Regions from separate parts of the Neobacillus sp. Fa239 genome, predicted to be linked through region 3. Evidence: a T-box and tRNA genes for the amino acid it is inferred to sense, from the RefSeq annotation. Region 3 holds a T-box; the other regions hold tRNA genes.
The links. The T-box of region 3 lies ahead of tyrS (tyrosine--tRNA ligase). A T-box ahead of a tRNA ligase gene usually reads a tRNA of that ligase, here a tRNA-Tyr.
Positions count from the first base shown of each region.

Region 1: it encodes a tRNA-Tyr, which carries the amino acid that the T-box ahead of tyrS (tyrosine--tRNA ligase) is inferred to sense. The anticodon was not compared.
Region 2: it encodes a tRNA-Tyr, which carries the amino acid that the T-box ahead of tyrS (tyrosine--tRNA ligase) is inferred to sense. The anticodon was not compared.
Region 4: it encodes a tRNA-Tyr, which carries the amino acid that the T-box ahead of tyrS (tyrosine--tRNA ligase) is inferred to sense. The anticodon was not compared.

Region 1 covers NZ_AP041611.1:765,173-770,169, reverse strand. Annotated here, with positions in the region: gene ACZ5XR_RS03650 (alpha/beta hydrolase) at 1-232, opposite strand, end outside; gene ACZ5XR_RS03645 (hypothetical protein) at 489-1,016, opposite strand; gene ACZ5XR_RS03640 (hypothetical protein) at 1,235-1,432, opposite strand; tRNA gene ACZ5XR_RS03635 (tRNA-Leu) at 1,557-1,637, opposite strand; tRNA gene ACZ5XR_RS03630 (tRNA-Leu) at 1,661-1,746, opposite strand; tRNA gene ACZ5XR_RS03625 (tRNA-Cys) at 1,793-1,866, opposite strand; tRNA gene ACZ5XR_RS03620 (tRNA-Gly) at 1,875-1,949, opposite strand; tRNA gene ACZ5XR_RS03615 (tRNA-Gln) at 1,954-2,028, opposite strand; tRNA gene ACZ5XR_RS03610 (tRNA-His) at 2,067-2,142, opposite strand; tRNA gene ACZ5XR_RS03605 (tRNA-Trp) at 2,158-2,231, opposite strand; tRNA gene ACZ5XR_RS03600 (tRNA-Tyr) at 2,271-2,355, opposite strand; tRNA gene ACZ5XR_RS03595 (tRNA-Thr) at 2,388-2,460, opposite strand; tRNA gene ACZ5XR_RS03590 (tRNA-Phe) at 2,478-2,553, opposite strand; tRNA gene ACZ5XR_RS03585 (tRNA-Asp) at 2,560-2,636, opposite strand; tRNA gene ACZ5XR_RS03580 (tRNA-Met) at 2,640-2,713, opposite strand; tRNA gene ACZ5XR_RS03575 (tRNA-Val) at 2,723-2,798, opposite strand; tRNA gene ACZ5XR_RS03570 (tRNA-Glu) at 2,838-2,912, opposite strand; tRNA gene ACZ5XR_RS03565 (tRNA-Ser) at 2,929-3,020, opposite strand; tRNA gene ACZ5XR_RS03560 (tRNA-Asn) at 3,028-3,102, opposite strand; rRNA gene rrf (5S ribosomal RNA) at 3,117-3,233, opposite strand; rRNA gene ACZ5XR_RS03550 (23S ribosomal RNA) at 3,363-4,997, opposite strand, start outside.
Region 2 covers NZ_AP041611.1:3,588,237-3,593,233, reverse strand. Annotated here, with positions in the region: rRNA gene ACZ5XR_RS17495 (23S ribosomal RNA) at 1-1,951, shown strand, start outside; rRNA gene rrf (5S ribosomal RNA) at 2,081-2,197, shown strand; tRNA gene ACZ5XR_RS17485 (tRNA-Val) at 2,207-2,282, shown strand; tRNA gene ACZ5XR_RS17480 (tRNA-Leu) at 2,321-2,402, shown strand; tRNA gene ACZ5XR_RS17475 (tRNA-Gly) at 2,419-2,493, shown strand; tRNA gene ACZ5XR_RS17470 (tRNA-Leu) at 2,499-2,584, shown strand; tRNA gene ACZ5XR_RS17465 (tRNA-Pro) at 2,599-2,675, shown strand; tRNA gene ACZ5XR_RS17460 (tRNA-Ala) at 2,696-2,771, shown strand; tRNA gene ACZ5XR_RS17455 (tRNA-Met) at 2,799-2,875, shown strand; tRNA gene ACZ5XR_RS17450 (tRNA-Ser) at 2,894-2,986, shown strand; tRNA gene ACZ5XR_RS17445 (tRNA-Tyr) at 3,008-3,092, shown strand; tRNA gene ACZ5XR_RS17440 (tRNA-Trp) at 3,096-3,169, shown strand; tRNA gene ACZ5XR_RS17435 (tRNA-Leu) at 3,185-3,266, shown strand; gene ACZ5XR_RS17430 (helix-turn-helix domain-containing protein) at 3,750-4,997, shown strand, end outside.
Region 3 covers NZ_AP041611.1:4,391,165-4,396,161, forward strand. Annotated here, with positions in the region: gene ACZ5XR_RS21740 (GerAB/ArcD/ProY family transporter) at 170-1,249, shown strand; gene ACZ5XR_RS21745 (hypothetical protein) at 1,246-1,533, opposite strand; gene tyrS (tyrosine--tRNA ligase) at 1,883-3,139, opposite strand; T-box leader at 3,182-3,394, opposite strand; gene ACZ5XR_RS21755 (transglycosylase domain-containing protein) at 3,542-4,997, shown strand, end outside.
Region 4 covers NZ_AP041611.1:5,057,208-5,062,204, reverse strand. Annotated here, with positions in the region: tRNA gene ACZ5XR_RS25030 (tRNA-Gly) at 14-88, shown strand; tRNA gene ACZ5XR_RS25025 (tRNA-Leu) at 94-182, shown strand; tRNA gene ACZ5XR_RS25020 (tRNA-Arg) at 220-296, shown strand; tRNA gene ACZ5XR_RS25015 (tRNA-Pro) at 305-381, shown strand; tRNA gene ACZ5XR_RS25010 (tRNA-Ala) at 406-478, shown strand; tRNA gene ACZ5XR_RS25005 (tRNA-Met) at 497-570, shown strand; tRNA gene ACZ5XR_RS25000 (tRNA-Ile) at 585-658, shown strand; tRNA gene ACZ5XR_RS24995 (tRNA-Ser) at 667-759, shown strand; tRNA gene ACZ5XR_RS24990 (tRNA-Met) at 940-1,013, shown strand; tRNA gene ACZ5XR_RS24985 (tRNA-Asp) at 1,017-1,093, shown strand; tRNA gene ACZ5XR_RS24980 (tRNA-Phe) at 1,100-1,175, shown strand; tRNA gene ACZ5XR_RS24975 (tRNA-Tyr) at 1,206-1,290, shown strand; tRNA gene ACZ5XR_RS24970 (tRNA-His) at 1,296-1,371, shown strand; tRNA gene ACZ5XR_RS24965 (tRNA-Gln) at 1,386-1,460, shown strand; tRNA gene ACZ5XR_RS24960 (tRNA-Gly) at 1,478-1,551, shown strand; tRNA gene ACZ5XR_RS24955 (tRNA-Ile) at 1,558-1,631, shown strand; tRNA gene ACZ5XR_RS24950 (tRNA-Asn) at 1,652-1,726, shown strand; tRNA gene ACZ5XR_RS24945 (tRNA-Arg) at 1,732-1,805, shown strand; gene ACZ5XR_RS24940 (YecA family protein) at 2,490-3,353, opposite strand; gene ACZ5XR_RS24935 (hypothetical protein) at 3,554-3,859, shown strand; gene ACZ5XR_RS24930 (VOC family protein) at 3,929-4,816, shown strand; partial or broken gene ACZ5XR_RS24925 (carbohydrate ABC transporter permease) at 4,867-4,997, opposite strand, start outside.

The sequences.
Region 1 (4,997 bases), 2.1 Mb from region 3:
GTTCCCCCGTTCTTCCATGCCCCCGATGATCATTACCGTAAACATGGATTTTATGAAAAAACAGCTCATTAGCAAATGATTCGTATCTCTGAATATGCTCTGCCATACCGTGGGCGATTTGCACAATGGCACGCGGTGCTTCCTCCTTTTCTGATGCCCACTTACATGCATAAATTTCAGTAGAATCATTGGTTAAGAATGAAAACGAAGATAGAATGACCAGACCGACCACTCCTTTTAAAATCTAGCGATAGATTAAGGTAAGTGCATGGGCTATACATCTAATACAGTTTATTAAATTGAAGTTGGATATATTTCAGCTAAAATAAAATTTAAAGTGGTGCCTGTAAGAGTATCATTTCGGATTTTTACTTTATACTTGTCCCAAAAAAGACCGTCTTAAAAAAGAAACGGTCTAAAGGTTTTCTGAGTGTCAATTAATGCCCATAACGCTTCTTCAACATCATTTCCAGCTAATTAAGGGGATCCTAGTAGTATCGACGAGGTGAGCGGCTGCCAAAAGGGTGAACGTGTTCTAAATCAGCATGGCGGAAGCTAATCATTGGTACTGCATCTTCAAGTGAAAATCCATCGGATGAAAAACCGCCTGTTACACTGACTTGAATTAAATCACCAGGTTTTGTTACATCACCACTAATTGTAACTACCAAGATTTGTGGGTTTGATTGAGTAGCAGCGTCTTTAGTAGAATCGTCTGTTGAATCGTCTGTTGAATCAGCTTCTGTTGGAGGAGTGGATTGTTCGATTTTTTGAGAGAACATGACTGCTGAACTTGGTGCAAGTGTGATTGGAACGGATGGTAGAAGAGCTGTCATTTCTGAAGATGGAAAATTGGAGCCATTTGGGTCGGATACAATTAAAGCTTGATGGATCTCTACATATACTGTTAAAGCTGTTCTGCTAAGATTCGTAAGGGAAATAAATACATGGTTAATAGGATTTCCACTGCTCGTTTTATTTGGTACCAAAAACGGACCTGTTGTAAGTGAAGGCATCGAATTCACCTCCTTTCAAAATGTAATCTATCATTCCATATATTAAATGCAAAAAGTGTTCTATTTGATAGGGACAATTTATATAGTTAATCCGTACATTTTATGTGATTATTTGTAAAAATAATATATGAAGAAATCAAATTTACGGGATTTAAATCTTGTGAGCAATGATATTTCAGGCCATGAAACTTAATTTTGTTAACGATCTTTTGTGATTTTTATATGAAGAATTCTTCTAAGTTATCTATTCTTCTTTTTGAGCATTTTTTGCTAGCGTAGACTCCTTCCTTCTCTGATTTGTAGTCTGAAGCTTGTAGCCTAACACTGGCGACACTTTTGGTTGCTTTCTCTTCTGTATTGTCGCCAATAGGCTTCATAGGCGACAATATCGGCAACTTCTTCATTTTCTTTTCCAATTAAAAAGAAACTCTTTAACTACACATTCTGGTTCAATAACGAAAAAAGCACTCACAAACATTGATTTAACAACATTTGTGAGTGCTTTACAGCGTTTAAATTTAGTTTATCTAAATCTAAAGATACCGGTGGTCGGGGTCGAACCGACACTCCAGAGGAACACGATTTTGAGTCGTGCGCGTCTGCCAATTCCGCCACACCGGCGTAATAAAATTTTAAATAAATAATGCCGAGGACCGGAATCGAACCGGTACGGTAGTCACCTACCGCAGGATTTTAAGTCCTGTGCGCCTGCCAGTTCCGCCACCCCGGCGAAATCTAATTACCTGTTCTAATCCAAAACCCAACATTTATTTAATTGGAGGCGGCAACCGGATTCGAACCGGTGGTAAAGGTTTTGCAGACCTCTGCCTTACCACTTGGCTATGCCGCCGTATTTTATGGAGCGGAAGACGGGATTCGAACCCGCGACCCCCACCTTGGCAAGGTGGTGTTCTACCACTGAACTACTTCCGCAAATTGGCTGGGCTAGCTGGATTTGAACCAACGCATGTCGCAGTCAAAGTGCGATGCCTTACCGCTTGGCTATAGCCCAATAATAATACAATTTATTGAAATATTCAATACTTTTAATGGGGCGACTGATGGGAATCGAACCCACGAATGTCGGAACCACAATCCGATGCGTTAACCACTTCGCCACAATCGCCACAATAAAATCAATTGGCAGGGGTAGTAGGAATCGAACCCACACCAAAGGTTTTGGAGACCTTCGTTCTACCTTTAAACTATACCCCTATGTTATGAAAAGTTATTTTCACTTGTGCGAAAAAAATTTGGTGGAGGGGGACGGATTCGAACCGCCGAACCCCGAGGGAGCGGATTTACAGTCCGCCGCGTTTAGCCACTTCGCTACCCCTCCACATAATATTAACTGAATTTGTCAGCTTAAGGTGCCGACGAGAGGAATCGAACCCCCAACCTACTGATTACGATTCAGTTGCTCTACCAATTGAGCTACATCGGCGTATCTTTTAATCTAAATGGTGGCTCAGGACGGAATCGAACCGCCGACACAAGGATTTTCAGTCCTTTGCTCTACCGACTGAGCTACTGAGCCAACATATGGCGGTCTGGACGGGACTCGAACCCGCGACCTCCTGCGTGACAGGCAGGCATTCTAACCAACTGAACTACCAGACCGAATTGCGGGGACAGGATTTGAACCTGCGACCTTCGGGTTATGAGCCCGACGAGCTACCGGACTGCTCCACCCCGCGACAATATTATGGTGGAGGATGACGGGATCGAACCGCCGACCCTCTGCTTGTAAGGCAGATGCTCTCCCAGCTGAGCTAATCCTCCATTATAATGAAAGTTATTTTCCCTGACGCGAAAAAACTTTGGTGACCCCTACGGGATTCGAACCCGTGTTACCGCCGTGAAAGGGCGGTGTCTTAACCGCTTGACCAAGGGGCCAAAAATAAAAGTATTATGGCGGAGAGCAAGGGATTTGAACCCTTGAGACAGGGTTACCCGCCTACACGATTTCCAATCGTGCTCCTTCGGCCACTCGGACAGCTCTCCATAATAATGGCTCCGCAGGTAGGACTCGAACCTACGACCGATCGGTTAACAGCCGATAGCTCTACCACTGAGCTACTGCGGAATAATGATATAACAGCCTGGCAACGTCCTACTCTCACAGGGGGACAGCCCCCAACTACCATCGGCGCTGAGAAGCTTAACTTCCGTGTTCGGGATGGGAACGGGTGTGACCTTCTCGCCATTATTACCAGACTATTTATCAGACACTATTTTATTATAATGTCTTTTTAGATTTTTTCAAGAGGAAATTTATAAAAATTTCATTCCCTCAAAACTAGATAATGCAGAAGAAGTTTTCGTAAAAATGAGGTAATCTTAAAATTGGTTAAGTCCTCGATCGATTAGTATCAGTCAGCTCCACATGTTGCCACGCTTCCACCTCTGACCTATCAACCTGATCATCTTTCAGGGATCTTACTAGCTTGACGCTATGGGAAATCTCATCTTGAGGGGGGCTTCATGCTTAGATGCTTTCAGCACTTATCCCGTCCGCACATAGCTACCCAGCGATGCCTTTGGCAAGACAACTGGTACACCAGCGGTGCGTCCATCCCGGTCCTCTCGTACTAAGGACAGCTCCTCTCAAATTTCCTGCGCCCACGACGGATAGGGACCGAACTGTCTCACGACGTTCTGAACCCAGCTCGCGTACCGCTTTAATGGGCGAACAGCCCAACCCTTGGGACCGACTACAGCCCCAGGATGCGATGAGCCGACATCGAGGTGCCAAACCTCCCCGTCGATGTGGACTCTTGGGGGAGATAAGCCTGTTATCCCCAGGGTAGCTTTTATCCGTTGAGCGATGGCCCTTCCATGCGGAACCACCGGATCACTAAGCCCGACTTTCGTCCCTGCTCGACTTGTAGGTCTCGCAGTCAAGCTCCCTTATGCCTTTACACTCTGCGAATGATTTCCAACCATTCTGAGGGAACCTTTGGGCGCCTCCGTTACTCTTTAGGAGGCGACCGCCCCAGTCAAACTGCCCACCTGACACTGTCTCCCACCCCGATGAGGGGTGCGGGTTAGAATTTCAATACAGCCAGGGTAGTATCCCACCGACGCCTCCACCGAAGCTGGCGCTCCGGTTTCTCAGGCTCCTACCTATCCTGTACAAGCTGTACCAAAATTCAATATCAGGCTACAGTAAAGCTCCATGGGGTCTTTCCGTCCTGTCGCGGGTAACCTGCATCTTCACAGGTACTATAATTTCACCGAGTCTCTCGTTGAGACAGTGCCCAGATCGTTACGCCTTTCGTGCGGGTCGGAACTTACCCGACAAGGAATTTCGCTACCTTAGGACCGTTATAGTTACGGCCGCCGTTTACTGGGGCTTCGATTCAGAGCTTCGCTTGCGCTAACCCCTCCTCTTAACCTTCCAGCACCGGGCAGGCGTCAGCCCCTATACTTCGCCTTGCGGCTTCGCAGAGACCTGTGTTTTTGCTAAACAGTCGCCTGGGCCTATTCACTGCGGCTCATCGAGGCTATTCACCTCAATGAGCACCCCTTCTCCCGAAGTTACGGGGTCATTTTGCCGAGTTCCTTAACGAGAGTTCTCTCGCTCACCTTAGGATTCTCTCCTCGCCTACCTGTGTCGGTTTGCGGTACGGGCACCTTTTATCTCGCTAGAGGCTTTTCTTGGCAGTGTGGAATCAGGAACTTCGGTACTATATTTCCCTCGGCATCACAGCTCAGCCTTCACGGTGAACGGATTTTCCTATTCACCAGCCTAACTGCTTACACGCACATATCCAGCAGTGCGCTTACCCTATCCTCCTGCGTCCCCCCGTTGCTCAAACGATAAAGAGGTGGTACAGGAATATCAACCTGTTGTCCATCGCCTACGCCTTTCGGCCTCGGCTTAGGTCCCGACTAACCCTGAGCGGACGAGCCTTCCTCAGGAAACCTTAGGCATTCGGTGGATGAGATTCTCACTCATCTTTCGCTACTCATACCGGC
Region 2 (4,997 bases), 800 kb from region 3:
GAGTCAGACTGCGAGTGATAAGATCCGTAGTCAAAAGGGAAACAGCCCAGACCACCAGCTAAGGTCCCAAAGTATACGTTAAGTGGAAAAGGATGTGGAGTTGCTTAGACAACCAGGATGTTGGCTTAGAAGCAGCCACCATTTAAAGAGTGCGTAATAGCTCACTGGTCGAGTGACTCTGCGCCGAAAATGTACCGGGGCTAAACGTATCACCGAAGCTGTGGATTGACACCATTAGGTGTCAGTGGTAGGAGAGCGTTCTAAGGGCGTTGAAGCCAGACTGTAAGGACTGGTGGAGCGCTTAGAAGTGAGAATGCCGGTATGAGTAGCGAAAGATGAGTGAGAATCTCATCCACCGAATGCCTAAGGTTTCCTGAGGAAGGCTCGTCCGCTCAGGGTTAGTCGGGACCTAAGCCGAGGCCGAAAGGCGTAGGCGATGGACAACAGGTTGATATTCCTGTACCACCTCTTTATCGTTTGAGCAACGGGGGGACGCAGGAGGATAGGGTAATCGCACTGCTGGATATGTGCGTGTAAGCAGTTAGGCTGGTGAATAGGAAAATCCGTTCACCGTGAAGGCTGAGCTGTGATGCCGAGGGAAATAGAGTACCGAAGTTCCTGATTCCACACTGCCAAGAAAAGCCTCTAGCGATGATATTAGGTGCCCGTACCGCAAACCGACACAGGTAGGCGAGGAGAGAATCCTAAGGTGAGCGAGAGAACTCTCGTTAAGGAACTCGGCAAAATGACCCCGTAACTTCGGGAGAAGGGGTGCTCATTGAGGTGAATAGCCTCGATGAGCCGCAGTGAATAGGCCCAGGCGACTGTTTAGCAAAAACACAGGTCTCTGCGAAGCCGCAAGGCGAAGTATAGGGGCTGACGCCTGCCCGGTGCTGGAAGGTTAAGAGGAGGGGTTAGCGTAAGCGAAGCTCTGAATCGAAGCCCCAGTAAACGGCGGCCGTAACTATAACGGTCCTAAGGTAGCGAAATTCCTTGTCGGGTAAGTTCCGACCCGCACGAAAGGCGTAACGATCTGGGCACTGTCTCAACGAGAGACTCGGTGAAATTATAGTACCTGTGAAGATGCAGGTTACCCGCGACAGGACGGAAAGACCCCATGGAGCTTTACTGTAGCCTGATATTGAATTTTGGTACAGCTTGTACAGGATAGGTAGGAGCCTGAGAAACCGGAGCGCCAGCTTCGGTGGAGGCGTCGGTGGGATACTACCCTGGCTGTATTGAAATTCTAACCCGCACCCCTCATCGGGGTGGGAGACAGTGTCAGGTGGGCAGTTTGACTGGGGCGGTCGCCTCCTAAAGAGTAACGGAGGCGCCCAAAGGTTCCCTCAGAATGGTTGGAAATCATTCGCAGAGTGTAAAGGCATAAGGGAGCTTGACTGCGAGACCTACAAGTCGAGCAGGGACGAAAGTCGGGCTTAGTGATCCGGTGGTTCCGCATGGAAGGGCCATCGCTCAACGGATAAAAGCTACCCTGGGGATAACAGGCTTATCTCCCCCAAGAGTCCACATCGACGGGGAGGTTTGGCACCTCGATGTCGGCTCATCGCATCCTGGGGCTGTAGTCGGTCCCAAGGGTTGGGCTGTTCGCCCATTAAAGCGGTACGCGAGCTGGGTTCAGAACGTCGTGAGACAGTTCGGTCCCTATCCGTCGTGGGCGCAGGAAATTTGAGAGGAGCTGTCCTTAGTACGAGAGGACCGGGATGGACGCACCGCTGGTGTACCAGTTGTCTTGCCAAAGGCATCGCTGGGTAGCTATGTGCGGACGGGATAAGTGCTGAAAGCATCTAAGCATGAAGCCCCCCTCAAGATGAGATTTCCCATAGCGTCAAGCTAGTAAGATCCCTGAAAGATGATCAGGTTGATAGGTCAGAGGTGGAAGCGTGGCAACATGTGGAGCTGACTGATACTAATCGATCGAGGACTTAACCAAATAGAAAAGCGGAGGCGACTGTTCAACTTCGAGAGAAGTTAGGAGCCGAAGCTAGACAGATTACCTCGTTTTTACGAAAACTTCTTCTGTATTATCTAGTTTTGAGGGAACGATCTCTCAAGTAAATAGTCTGGCAATAATGGCGAGAAGGTCACACCCGTTCCCATCCCGAACACGGAAGTTAAGCTTCTCAGCGCCGATGGTAGTTGGGGGCTGTCCCCCTGTGAGAGTAGGACGTTGCCAGGCTGTATAAATGGAGGATTAGCTCAGCTGGGAGAGCATCTGCCTTACAAGCAGAGGGTCGGCGGTTCGATCCCGTCATCCTCCACCATAACTTTTTCACTAAAGTGAAAATAATCTTCAATATATGCGGGTGTGGCGGAATTGGCAGACGCACCAGACTTAGGATCTGGCGCCGCAAGGCGTGGGGGTTCGACTCCCTTCACCCGCACTTTTAATTCACATATGCGGAAGTAGTTCAGTGGTAGAACACCACCTTGCCAAGGTGGGGGTCGCGGGTTCGAATCCCGTCTTCCGCTCCATTCTTGCCGGGGTGGCGGAACTGGCAGACGCACAGGACTTAAAATCCTGCGGTAGGTGACTACCGTACCGGTTCGATTCCGGTCCTCGGCACTGGTTTAATTTTTCGGGAAGTAGCTCAGCTTGGTAGAGCACTTGGTTTGGGACCAAGGGGTCGCAGGTTCGAATCCTGTCTTCCCGACCAGCAGTTCTTTTAAAGTAAATGGGGTCTTAGCTCAGCTGGGAGAGCGCCTGCTTTGCACGCAGGAGGTCAGGGGTTCGATCCCCCTAGACTCCACCAACTAAGTTTTGAATCAAATTATGTTATGGCGGTGTAGCTCAGCTGGCTAGAGCGTACGGTTCATACCCGTAAGGTCGGGGGTTCGATCCCCTCCGCCGCTACCAATTAATTTTAAAAATAATGGAGGAATACCCAAGTCCGGCTGAAGGGATCGGTCTTGAAAACCGACAGGCGGGTTAAACCGCGCGGGGGTTCGAATCCCTCTTCCTCCGCCATTATTTTTTTTGTTTATATTTGGAGGGGTAGCGAAGTGGCTAAACGCGGCGGACTGTAAATCCGCTCCCTCAGGGTTCGGCGGTTCGAATCCGTCCCCCTCCACCATTTAGGGGCATAGTTTAAAGGTAGAACTAAGGTCTCCAAAACCTTCAGTGTGGGTTCGATTCCTACTGCCCCTGCCAAGCTATTAATTATTTGCCGGTGTGGCGGAATTGGCAGACGCGCACGACTCAAAATCGTGTTCCTTCTGGAGTGTCGGTTCGACCCCGACCACCGGTATCACTTAAAAGGGTAAAACTTTTAAAGGTCAATGCTTTGAGCAATCAAGGTATTGACCTTTTTTCGTTTTTAGTGTCCTAAAGTGTTTACCAACCGTGTGGACAACAAATTTAGTTTATTCAATATCTTTAAGCCTGTATTTCTTAAAGGGGAATAAAGAAATTGAACAATGCAAGAAAAATGAAAAGGGTAAAAGCAGCACTTGAAGAAAAAACTATAACGGAGTTGTATAATGACTTTCAGTTTAATAATCGTATTAAGAATTTGTCTGAAATGACAATCTTGTTCAATGACCAAAATTTAATTCATTTTTAAGGTTTACTGATAATTTAAATGCTGCTGCATTTGATTAAAAGATAGGGGATCAATATATTATCGCACCTAAATGAAAAGGATTGAGGGATACAGCAACTACGGTTAACGGCTCTAGTCTATTCTTTATGTACTTGGCACATTTTTAATCTAGTCCTAAGGTGGATGTTCATGAACCGGCCAATAAGAGATAATTCTTATCAAATAAGTTTACAAAACATTGAATATTATTCTCCGCATATTTATATAGGAATCGAGATTCTCCTTGTGATAAGGGGAGAAATTGAGGTTACGGTTAATCAACATTCCTGCCATTTAGCTGAAAATGATCTTCTGCTGATTAACGCCAATGATATATGCTCTATTAAGGGGAATAAGGAGAATGTGGTCTTATCGTTACAAATTCCTTTGGATTTAATCGAGCGGCCTTATCCGGATATTCATGCGTGTCGTTTTAACTGCACTTCATCCAAAGAGGATAACGGGCTATATCTGCTTTTTGATCAAATTCGCCAACTAATGGCGAAAATCTTGATTGCCCACTACCAAAAGCAGGATGGAAGTGAAATCGAGATTAACGGACTGATTTTTCAATTAGTTACACTGTTGATTCGAAATTTTAAAACTACGCATCTTGAAAGTAATCAATTCACCGAAATGAAGGATGAAAGAATTAGAGAGATTCTAGCTTTTATCGAAAAAAATTATCGTAAACCGATATCATTGCAGGAAATTGCTAAAGAGCAGTATTTGTCTATTTACTATTTGTCGCGCTATTTCAAGCAGGAAGTTGGGGCTAGTTTCTCCCAATATGTCAAAAATGTCCGTTTGAAATCAGCGATGCATGAGCTCCTTTATACCGGTTATAATATTTCCCAGATTTCGGAGAATTGTGGTTTTCCCAATGTAAAAGCATTTAATATGGCTTTTAAAGAAATGTACCAGCAAACGCCTACTGAATATCGCAGCATGCATAAAGTGGAACCGATGGATGTCGAGGAAGTGAAACATGAAACCGAACAATATACATTATTGCAATCTCCCAACTTTTTAATGGAAATCAGTAAATATATTTCTGGAAATGAGAAGAGCACCACCCCGATGGAACCGGCTGCTTCGGTGGTACATGTGGAATTGCCGCTTGAGCCCATTTTTATCAGAGAAAAAGCCTTAAAGTTACTGGTAATTGGGCAGCTGGAATATGCATTGAATGAAGAAGTGAAGGCGGAATTAAAGTTAATTCAAGAGGAACTTAGATTTGAATATATTTATTTTACGAACCTTTTTTCGGACAGTTTTGCGATGACAACGCCACTCTATCAAATAGGCGGACAATTTTATCAGGTGGATGCCTTATTTAGCCTTTTTCAACAATTAGGATTGGTTCCTTTCATTCGTTTGGAAGTTGAAAAGGAAGTG
Region 3 (4,997 bases):
AACGCTTCTAGGGTTTTTTATTTTTAATTTGGAAATAATAACCTTTAACAACAAGGTTTAGGGAAAAGATTAATGGTGAGTAGTATGAATTGAAATTCCAAAAAACAAAATCCCAACAGAAAGCCCTCTGCGATGATTTTTCCCTTTAGAAATGACAGTGAGGAGAATAATGAAGACAATAAAAGTATCACCATTTCAATTGTTTTCCCTTATATATTTGTTTGAATTAGGAAGTGCTCTTCTAGTTGGTATCGGCTCGAATACTAAACAGGACGCATGGATAGTGATGCTCATCGGACTAATGTGTGGCTTAATATTGGTTCTTATTTATCACCGTTTGTTCTTATATTATCCAGACCTCCCCTTAACAAGCTATATAAAACAATTAACAGGAAAATTTTTAGGCCGTATCCTTGGTTTTATTTATATTATTTACTTTATATATGATGCATCAAGGGTATTACGTGATTTCGGCGAATTATTAACGACAACTATTTATACAAATACACCCCTAATTGTTATAAATATGTTAATGATTCTAATCTGTATCTATGCACTCCATAAAGGTCTTGAAGTATTGGGCAGAGTGAGTGAGATTTTTTTTATAGTAGTTTTTTTAATGTCCATTCTCGCTTTTTTCTTAATATTATTTTCCGGAATAATCCATTTAGAAAATCTAGAGCCAATTCTAGAAGACGGCTATACACCAGTGTTAAAAACATCTTTAAATCAATCTATCCTATATCCATTTGGTGAAATGATTGTATTTTCTATGATACTTCCTCAGATAAATGAGTCCAAAAAAGCAAAAAATGTTTGCCTTTCCGCGATTCTTTTGAGTGGGATCGATTTAGTCATTGTCACAATCATTAATATTGCTTCTCTTGGGGTGGATGCTTTTGTCCGCTCCCCATTCCCTCTGTTTTCCACGATTAGGAAAATTGTTTTTTTTAGATTTGATGTATTTTTTATGCTCCAACTTGTCATAGGAGGTTTTTTAAAAATTACCATCTTCTTTTATGCTGCTGTAACTGCCGTTGCAGATGTATTTCGACTTAAGGTTCAAAGTAATGTTATTTTTCCAATAGGATTAGTTATTTTATTTGCTTCTATGGCGATAGCATCAAATTCTGCCGAGCACTTTCAAGAAGGGTTTAAAATAGGTTATTTATATTGGACAGTAGAAATTATTATTCCTATACTTTTATTTCTCATTGCCTATTTTAGAAATAAAAAAAAGCCTGGTTAGGCTTTTAAGCTGCTCATTATTTCTACTAGCTTTATAACTTCGTTGAATCCAACGAAGTTTTTATTGCTTATGGTCTTTCTCAATAATGACACCTCATACAAATAAGCGAAAGCATGGGTTACAAAAGCAATTGTTGAAGTAAAACTGAGATTTTCAATGACGACAAGTTTAAAATCTATACCGCATTTATCACAGTAGCTTATGTGATTTTCAATTTCTTTTGCAAGATCTGCACCGTATTTCGCTTCCATGTCGACAAGGTTGACAGTCTGCTTGTCTTTCACAGCAATCGCCTCCTTTATTCATGTGTATGAAAAAGGGCTTGGACTGGTTTCCATTTATAAAAAAACTCCAAGACCAATTGGTTTTGGAGTTTTTTATTGGTAGAGGGTATTTTAAACTTGGTTGTTGATTTCCTCTCCGAGCGCTCGCTTTCCGCAGGGAGGTCCGGGAGCCTCCTCGGCGCTTTAGGCGCCTGCGGGGTCTCCCGTGACCTCTTCATCCTGCAGGACATTGAATAAGCTTCCTCGAATATTCACCGCACGAAGAAAATGCGTTAGCATTTTCGAGGAGGAGAGGGCCCTATGCTCCAATCAACAGCTATAAAAAATCAACATTCACCTTTAACACAGCTTAAAAATTAATTAAAGAATACTTCTTTTTCCCTCTTCTGATAATTGTGTATTGCCCTTCAATTCGATCGCTTTCGGTTAAGGTATAGGCATTGTCTGTGATGCGTTCCCCGTTAATGGAGACGGCTCCATTTGTAATATCTTCACGCGCTTGGCGTTTGGATGGAGAAATGCCTGCGGTAACCAATAAATCAACAAGATTCCCTTCAAATTTTGATGCATCAAAAGAAGGAACATCTTTAAATCCTTGCTTAATTTCGGCAGCCGTAAGATCTTTAACATCGCCGCTAAATAATGCCTGTGAAATTTTAATTGCTTGCTGTAATGAATCCTCGCCATGAATAAGACGGGTCATTTCCTCTGCTAATGCCTTTTGCGCCTTCCGTATATGTGGTTCTTCTTCCACCGCTTTTTCCAGCAGTTCAATCTCTTCATGTGAAAGGAAAGTGAAGAATTTCAAGTATTTGACAACATCCGCATCCGCCGTGTTAATCCAGAATTGGTAGAATTCGTAAGGCGTTGTCTTTTCTGGATCCAGCCAAACTGCCCCGCCTTCAGTTTTTCCAAATTTGGTTCCGTCCGCTTTTGTCACGAGCGGGATCGTCAAACCAAATGCTTTTGAGCCTTCTGGCTGCATTTTACGAATTAATTCAAGCCCTGAGGTAATATTCCCCCACTGATCACTGCCGCCGATTTGTAATTTACAATTGTGATGCTCATATAAATGATTGAAATCCATCGCCTGTAGAATCGTGTAAGTAAATTCCGTAAAGGAAATACCTGTTTCGAGACGGGAGGCGATTGTATCCTTGGCAAGCATATAGTTAACACCAATATGCTTGCCGATATCACGCAGGAATGAAACAATATCCATAGAACCTGCCCAATCATAGTTATTGACCATAATTGCACCATTTTCACCGGAAAACTCAAAGATCGATTCTAATTGCTTCTTGATTCCAGCAACATTTTCCTGAACGGTATCCAATGTTAATAACTTTCGCTCCTCACTTTTACCGCTTGGGTCGCCAATTAAACCTGTAGCTCCCCCAACCAGAACAATCGGCCGATGTCCTGCATTTTGAAATCTTCTTAAGGTTAAAAAAGGAAGTAAGTGTCCGATGTGCATGCTGTCTGCAGTCGGGTCTACTCCGCAATATAATGAAATCGTTTCACTTGCTAAAACATCCTTTAATCCCTCTTCATCGGTCTGCTGATAAATAATCCCTCTCCAAGCTAAATCCTGCAATAAATTCATAAAAAAACCTCCAATAAAATAATAAAACGTCCCTGCAAATATTGCAGGGACGAAATGATCGCGGTACCACCCAGCTTGAGGAAAATTTCCTCCAACTCGAAAAGTTAACGGTTTGACCGTTCTCTGTTACTCAAAGTTCACAGAGAAAGCTCCCGGATGTAATTCGATCTTCTATTTGTGTCAGCTTACACCATCCGCTGACTCTCTTTAAACAGGGATAGAAGTTCTACAATTGATTCCGTTCACAGCTATAAAATATAAATTTGTTATAGCTACTTTTACCACATTTACATAGTATCTGTCAAACCCAAATTGGAAAATTAAGATAAATGTAGAAGATTGTCATTTTTTCAAAGAGGGATATGCTATAATTAGGTGATTTTAGTCGAGGTGATGCTATTAATGAAGGATAAGCTACATGCTTGGAAAGAAAAATTAAAGTCCTTACTTAATTTGATAACACATAAAAAGACCGTGAAAAGTGCCAGGATCACTTATGGAGTTTTTTGGAATCTTTTACTTCTTTTTCTTACCGTTCTCATTCTTGGCGGCTCTTTTGCGACAGGCGTTGGTGCAGGCTATTTTGCCTCACTGGTTAAAGATGAGCCTGTCCGGTCTTATAACAGTTTAAAGAAAGACATTTATAATTATAATGAAACCTCTGACCTCTATTTTGCAGATAATGTATACATCGGAAAACTTAGATCCGATCTTGAACGTGAGGAAGTCAGCCTTAATCAAGTTTCGGATTATTTAAAAAAAGCGGTGGTCGCAACAGAGGACCAATATTTTTACCAACATAATGGTGTTGTCCCCAAAGCGGTTCTACGGGCACTTTTTCAGGAAGTCACGAACTCTTCTGTTCAATCTGGAGGAAGCACTCTTACCCAGCAGCTAATAAAGAATCAGATTTTAACAAATGAAGTTTCTTTCCAGCGGAAAGCAAATGAAATATTACTTGCACTTCGAGTAGAGAAATTTTTCACCAAAAATCAAATTCTTGAAGCCTACTTAAATGTCTCCACATTCGGCAGAAATTCCTCAGGTCGGAATATCGCCGGCGTTCAAGCCGCGGCAAAAGGGATCTTTGGAAAGAATGCAAGTCAGTTAACGCTGCCGGAAGCAGCCTTTATTGCAGGATTGCCACAAAGCCCCTTTGGATATACTCCATTTACGAGAGATGGGAAAGTAAAAAGCAATTTGCAGCCTGGGCTGAACCGGATGAAAACAGTTTTAAAACGGATGTATGATGGCGGTTACATAAATCACAAGCAATATGCAGAAGCTTCGTCCTATAACATTACGAAGGATTTTATCCCGCCAAAACCAAGTCCTACGGAAAAATACCCTTGGCTTACAGCTGAAATTGAAAAGCGCTCCATTGATATTATCGCCGGAATCTTGGCGAAAAAAGATGGGTACAGCGAAGCTGTATTAAAAAAGGATAAAAATCTTGTTTACAAATACCAAACATTAGCTGCCCATGACCTGCACCAAAATGGATACGAAATTCATACAACCATCAACAAAAACATTTATGATGCCATGCAGAAGGCAAAGGATCATTATCCTTATTATGGTCCGGATAAACCGCAGGAAAAAAAGGATCCCGATACTGGTAAAATGAAAACAGTCATGGAGCCTGTGGAAGTAGGAGCCATGCTGATTGAAAATAAGACCGGTAAGATCTTAAGCTTTGTCGGCGGACGAAATTATAAAAAACAACAGCTTAATCATGCAACAAGTTCAATCAGGCAAAACGGCTCAACTATGAAGCCGCTCCTTGTTTACGGTCCGGCAATTGAAATGGGAAAAGCTGCTCCTGGCACTACTTTACCCGATGTTGCCTTAAAACTTA
Region 4 (4,997 bases), 670 kb from region 3:
ACTTATCAAAAATGCGGAAGTAGTTCAGTGGTAGAACACCACCTTGCCAAGGTGGGGGTCGCGGGTTCGAATCCCGTCTTCCGCTCCATATTTGCCGGGGTGGCGGAACTGGCAGACGCACAGGACTTAAAATCCTGCGGTAGGTGACTACCGTACCGGTTCGATTCCGGTCCTCGGCACCAAAGTTTTTTGTGACAGCAAAATAACTTTCAAAATAATGCGCCCGTAGCTCAATTGGATAGAGCGTCTGACTACGGATCAGAAGGTTATGGGTTCGACTCCTTTCGGGCGCGCCATTATTTAACGGGAAGTAGCTCAGCTTGGTAGAGCACTTGGTTTGGGACCAAGGGGTCGCAGGTTCGAATCCTGTCTTCCCGACCAGTCTCAGGATTACAATAACAACATGGGGCCTTAGCTCAGCTGGGAGAGCGCCTGCTTTGCACGCAGGAGGTCAGCGGTTCGATCCCGCTAGGCTCCATTTATTTTTTATGAAATTGGCGGTGTAGCTCAGCTGGCTAGAGCGTACGGTTCATACCCGTAAGGTCGGGGGTTCGATCCCCTCCGCCGCTATAAAAAATATCAATGGACCCTTAGCTCAGCTGGTTAGAGCAGACGGCTCATAACCGTCCGGTCGTAGGTTCGAGTCCTACAGGGTCCATTTTATATGGAGGAATACCCAAGTCCGGCTGAAGGGATCGGTCTTGAAAACCGACAGGCGGGTTAAACCGCGCGGGGGTTCGAATCCCTCTTCCTCCGCCATATTATTTAAACTTCAGCAATGTTAAGTTTCCTTTCTATTATCGCGGGGTGGAGCACGTTCGAATAATCTTCTTCGAATCATCCACAGCGCACCGATTGAACCGCAACTTGAATAAGCTTTCTGAAATCGGGGCGGTCATTAAGCTTGGAGCATAGTCCAAACTTAATATTTTCTATTATCGCGGGGTGGAGCAGTCTGGTAGCTCGTCGGGCTCATAACCCGAAGGTCGCAGGTTCAAATCCTGCCTCCGCAATATGGTCTGGTAGTTCAGTTGGTTAGAATGCCTGCCTGTCACGCAGGAGGTCGCGGGTTCGAGTCCCGTCCAGACCGCCATTTCTTGGCTCAGTAGCTCAGTCGGTAGAGCAAAGGACTGAAAATCCTTGTATCGGCGGTTCGATTCCGTCCTGAGCCACCATTAAAATTTTGTCTTTATTTGCTTAAATGTGGAGGGGTAGCGAAGTGGCTAAACGCGGCGGACTGTAAATCCGCTCCCTCAGGGTTCGGCGGTTCGAATCCGTCCCCCTCCACCATAATGGCGGATGTGGCGAAGTGGTTAACGCATCGGATTGTGGTTCCGACATTCGTGGGTTCAATTCCCATCATCCGCCCCATTTGATTTTAATATTGGGCTATAGCCAAGCGGTAAGGCAACGGACTTTGACTCCGTCATGCGTTGGTTCAAATCCAGCTAGCCCAGCCATTATCTTTTATTATCCTGCGGGTGTAGTTTACTGGTAAAACCTCAGCCTTCCAAGCTGATGTAGTGGGTTCGATTCCCATCACCCGCTCCAAAATGGGGGCCTATAGCTCAGCTGGTTAGAGCGCACGCCTGATAAGCGTGAGGTCGATGGTTCGAGTCCATTTAGGCCCACTATACTAATATATTTTTGTTCCGCAGTAGCTCAGTGGTAGAGCAATCGGCTGTTAACCGATCGGTCGTAGGTTCGAATCCTACCTGCGGAGCCATTCATGCGCCTTTAGCTCAGCTGGATAGAGCATACGCCTTCTAAGCGTACGGTCAGAGGTTCGAATCCTCTAAGGCGCGTCAATGTAAAAGCGATTATTGTTTTGCTCATATTATCTGTCATTTAAAGGTTACCCTGATTGGGTAGCCTCTTTTTATTTCTAAGATACCAATAATTTAATCAAGCATTTTCCTCCTCGCTGCGTTCGAACAAATCCTCAACGCTAATGTATATCCGTTGATATGAATAAGGGGAATTAACATAAAATTTTTATTGTTTAGACTTTGTAATAACTGAATGTTGATTTCACTGTGTTTGAAAAATAAACGGTAAAATTCCGTTTAAATTGGGAAATACCCATATTTCCTTAAAAATAAGGGGAGTTTTTCCGTTTATATGATCCAGATATTTGGATTTTGCCATATTTAGAGCAGTTAATCGGAAAATCTCCGCTTATATCTGCTTCTTATGCTTCCTCTATATATATTAGCCGGAAATTCTCCGCCTATGGATTCTCATACCTACAAGAAAATCAACAATGAATAAAAACAGAGCCATTGTTTAAGGAACAAACGCAAACTTAGATAATTAACACATATGCTAAACGATATGGGGAACAAATCTGGCTCCTGAGAAATTGTCGAAGATGAAGAACTTACTCATAAAGTTAAGCTGGTACATTTTTTGAATTAAAGCTATTGATTTTTTTAATGCACAACCCCTAATAAAAAAGAGCCAAATGGCTCTTTTTTATTTTTTCATCATTACTTACCGCAGCATTTTCTATATTTTCTTCCAGAACCACAAGGACACCGATCATTTCTTCCTACCGTAGGTGTGCCTATTTGTCCCTCTTCCGTAACATTAAAATCAGATGCTGAAGGAGTGAGTCCAGAAGTGCCTGAACCAGGAGTAACAACTTGAACCTGCTGAATTTGTAATACTTTTAGAGTAAGTTCAAGGACAAGTTTTTCTGTCAACGTGCTAAAAGGTGCCTCAGGAGCTGTCACGTTTGGTGAAAAGTCAAGTTCAATGAAGGCAGCTGACACTAACTCACCGAATGGCTGTTCATTGTATTCCACAGTATTTCGGAATAAATATTTATCCAAACGAGGATTTAGGTTGTTTGTTTCACTAAGGAAATTTGCCTCATCACTTGCAGAAATGTCGATAATTGGGGGAGTAGCGAATCTTGTAATTTCTGTAAAACCATTAAAATTAATATCGACAACTCTATCTAGAAGTGCTGTGGTACATCCAGCCCCACCCGTTGTCCCTGATGATGTATATTCAATATTTTTTCGAATATGCCCAGCTATAAATAATTTACCAGCTGTCACTTTAATATGGGGACCACTAGTATCAAATGAAGTCGGAACAAGTTTCACTTGATCCAGAAATACATTTTTTTTCACTCTTTTAATTTCAGTTGCTGCAGGAGTTAGGGTAATAGTCGTCTCTAAAGGAATTTGGATTGTTACCGCTGCCGTTACAACAGGAACCTTAATGGTTGTAAGTCCATCAACATCGAAAAATGCTAAATTTTCAAATGGAGTAAGTGGTGTTGTACCAACCGTACAGGGGCCTGGGGGGTCAATGGGTTGATTTGTTTGATTATTTTTATTCATCTATAAAAAATTCTTCCTTTCTTTTTAATTTTATAAAAGCTCTTACAGGATTAGAGTATTCTGTTTCATGTGAATGAATGTGGACAAGTATAATGGACATTAACATATTTTTATAGAAATGGGCTTGAGTCCATTCATAGGTAATTACATGCCCAAAAATAGGTTCAGAAAGAAGAAATGGGCACGTAGGAGGAGCCTACGTGCCCAAAAGCAGGATCAAGAAGAAGAAATGGACACATAGGAGGAGTCTACGTGCCCAAAAGCAGGATCAAGAGGAAGAAACGGTCACGTGGGAGGAGTCTACGTGCCCAAAAGTAAGTTCAAGAAGAAGAAACGGTCAAGTAGGAGGAGTCTACGTGCCCAAATGTAGGATCAAGAAGAAGAAACAGTCACGTAGAGGAGGTCTACGTGTCCAAAAGCAGGTTGATATAGCCAAAAGTGTCGCCTTTAAAGGTGATAGGCGACAAAACGAAGGAAGAAGAAGATTTCATTCGTCCAGATCGTAATGTATATGCTAGCAGTTAATCGTACATAGTGACAATTAGAACAAGAATAATTTAAAGGAGGAGGCCTACATGCAAAAAATCGTTCCACATTTATGGTATGACAAAGAGGCGAAAGAAGCTGCGTTGTTTTATATCAGTTTATTTGATCAATCTAAGCTAGTAAATGCCACCGTTATTGAAAACACTCCTTCTGGAGATTCAGAATTGGTAAGCTTTGAATTAGCTGGGCTGCAATTCATGGCCATCAGTGCTGGTCCTTACTTCAAATTTAATCCAACGGTTTCCCTGATGGTAGCTTGCTACTCGGTAGAAGAAGTAAACACTAAGTGGAAAGCTTTAATCGAAGGGGGGACTGCATTAATGCCACTTGGTGAATATCCTTTTAGTAAGTGGTATGGCTGGGTTCAGGATCGATTTGGTTTGTCATGGCAATTGATGCTGATCGATGATGGTGAACCTTTTCAAAAAATTATCCCCAACTTCCTGTTCTCTAATGATTCATGTGGGAAAGCGGAAGAAGCAGTAAGTTTCTACACCGAAATATTTGATGATTCAGAGGTAGGAATAATCAGCAAATATGGACCTGGCGAAGCCATGTCATCCAAGGCGAAGGTGAAGTATGCAGCTTTCAAAATCAGTGGTATTCATTTTTCAGCAATGGACCATGGATATGATGTCGATTTTAATTTTAATGAAGCATTTTCATTAATAGTAAACTGTAAAGATCAGGAAGAGATTGATTACTTCTGGGATCGGCTTTCGGCTGTTCCTGAGGCCGAACAATGCGGCTGGGTAAAGGACAAATTCGGGCTTTCCTGGCAGATTGTACCTGATAACATGGATGAGGTTTTGTTTAAGGGTTCAAGAGAAGAAAACCTTAGAGTTTCTCAGGCTCTGTTCAAGATGAAAAAAATTGATATACATGCTTTGGAAAAAGCTCGATTTGGAAAGCTTTAAACAAGACAAATCCCGTTTCAACCTATAATTGAAACGGGATTTTGCTATTATTATTTCATTCCCGAAATGGTAAATCCTTCGATAATATGTTTCTGGAAGATGATGAAAATAATCACGATTGGTACAACCATATAGGTTGAGCCGGCCATTTATAAAGCATAATTGCCGCCATATTCACCCT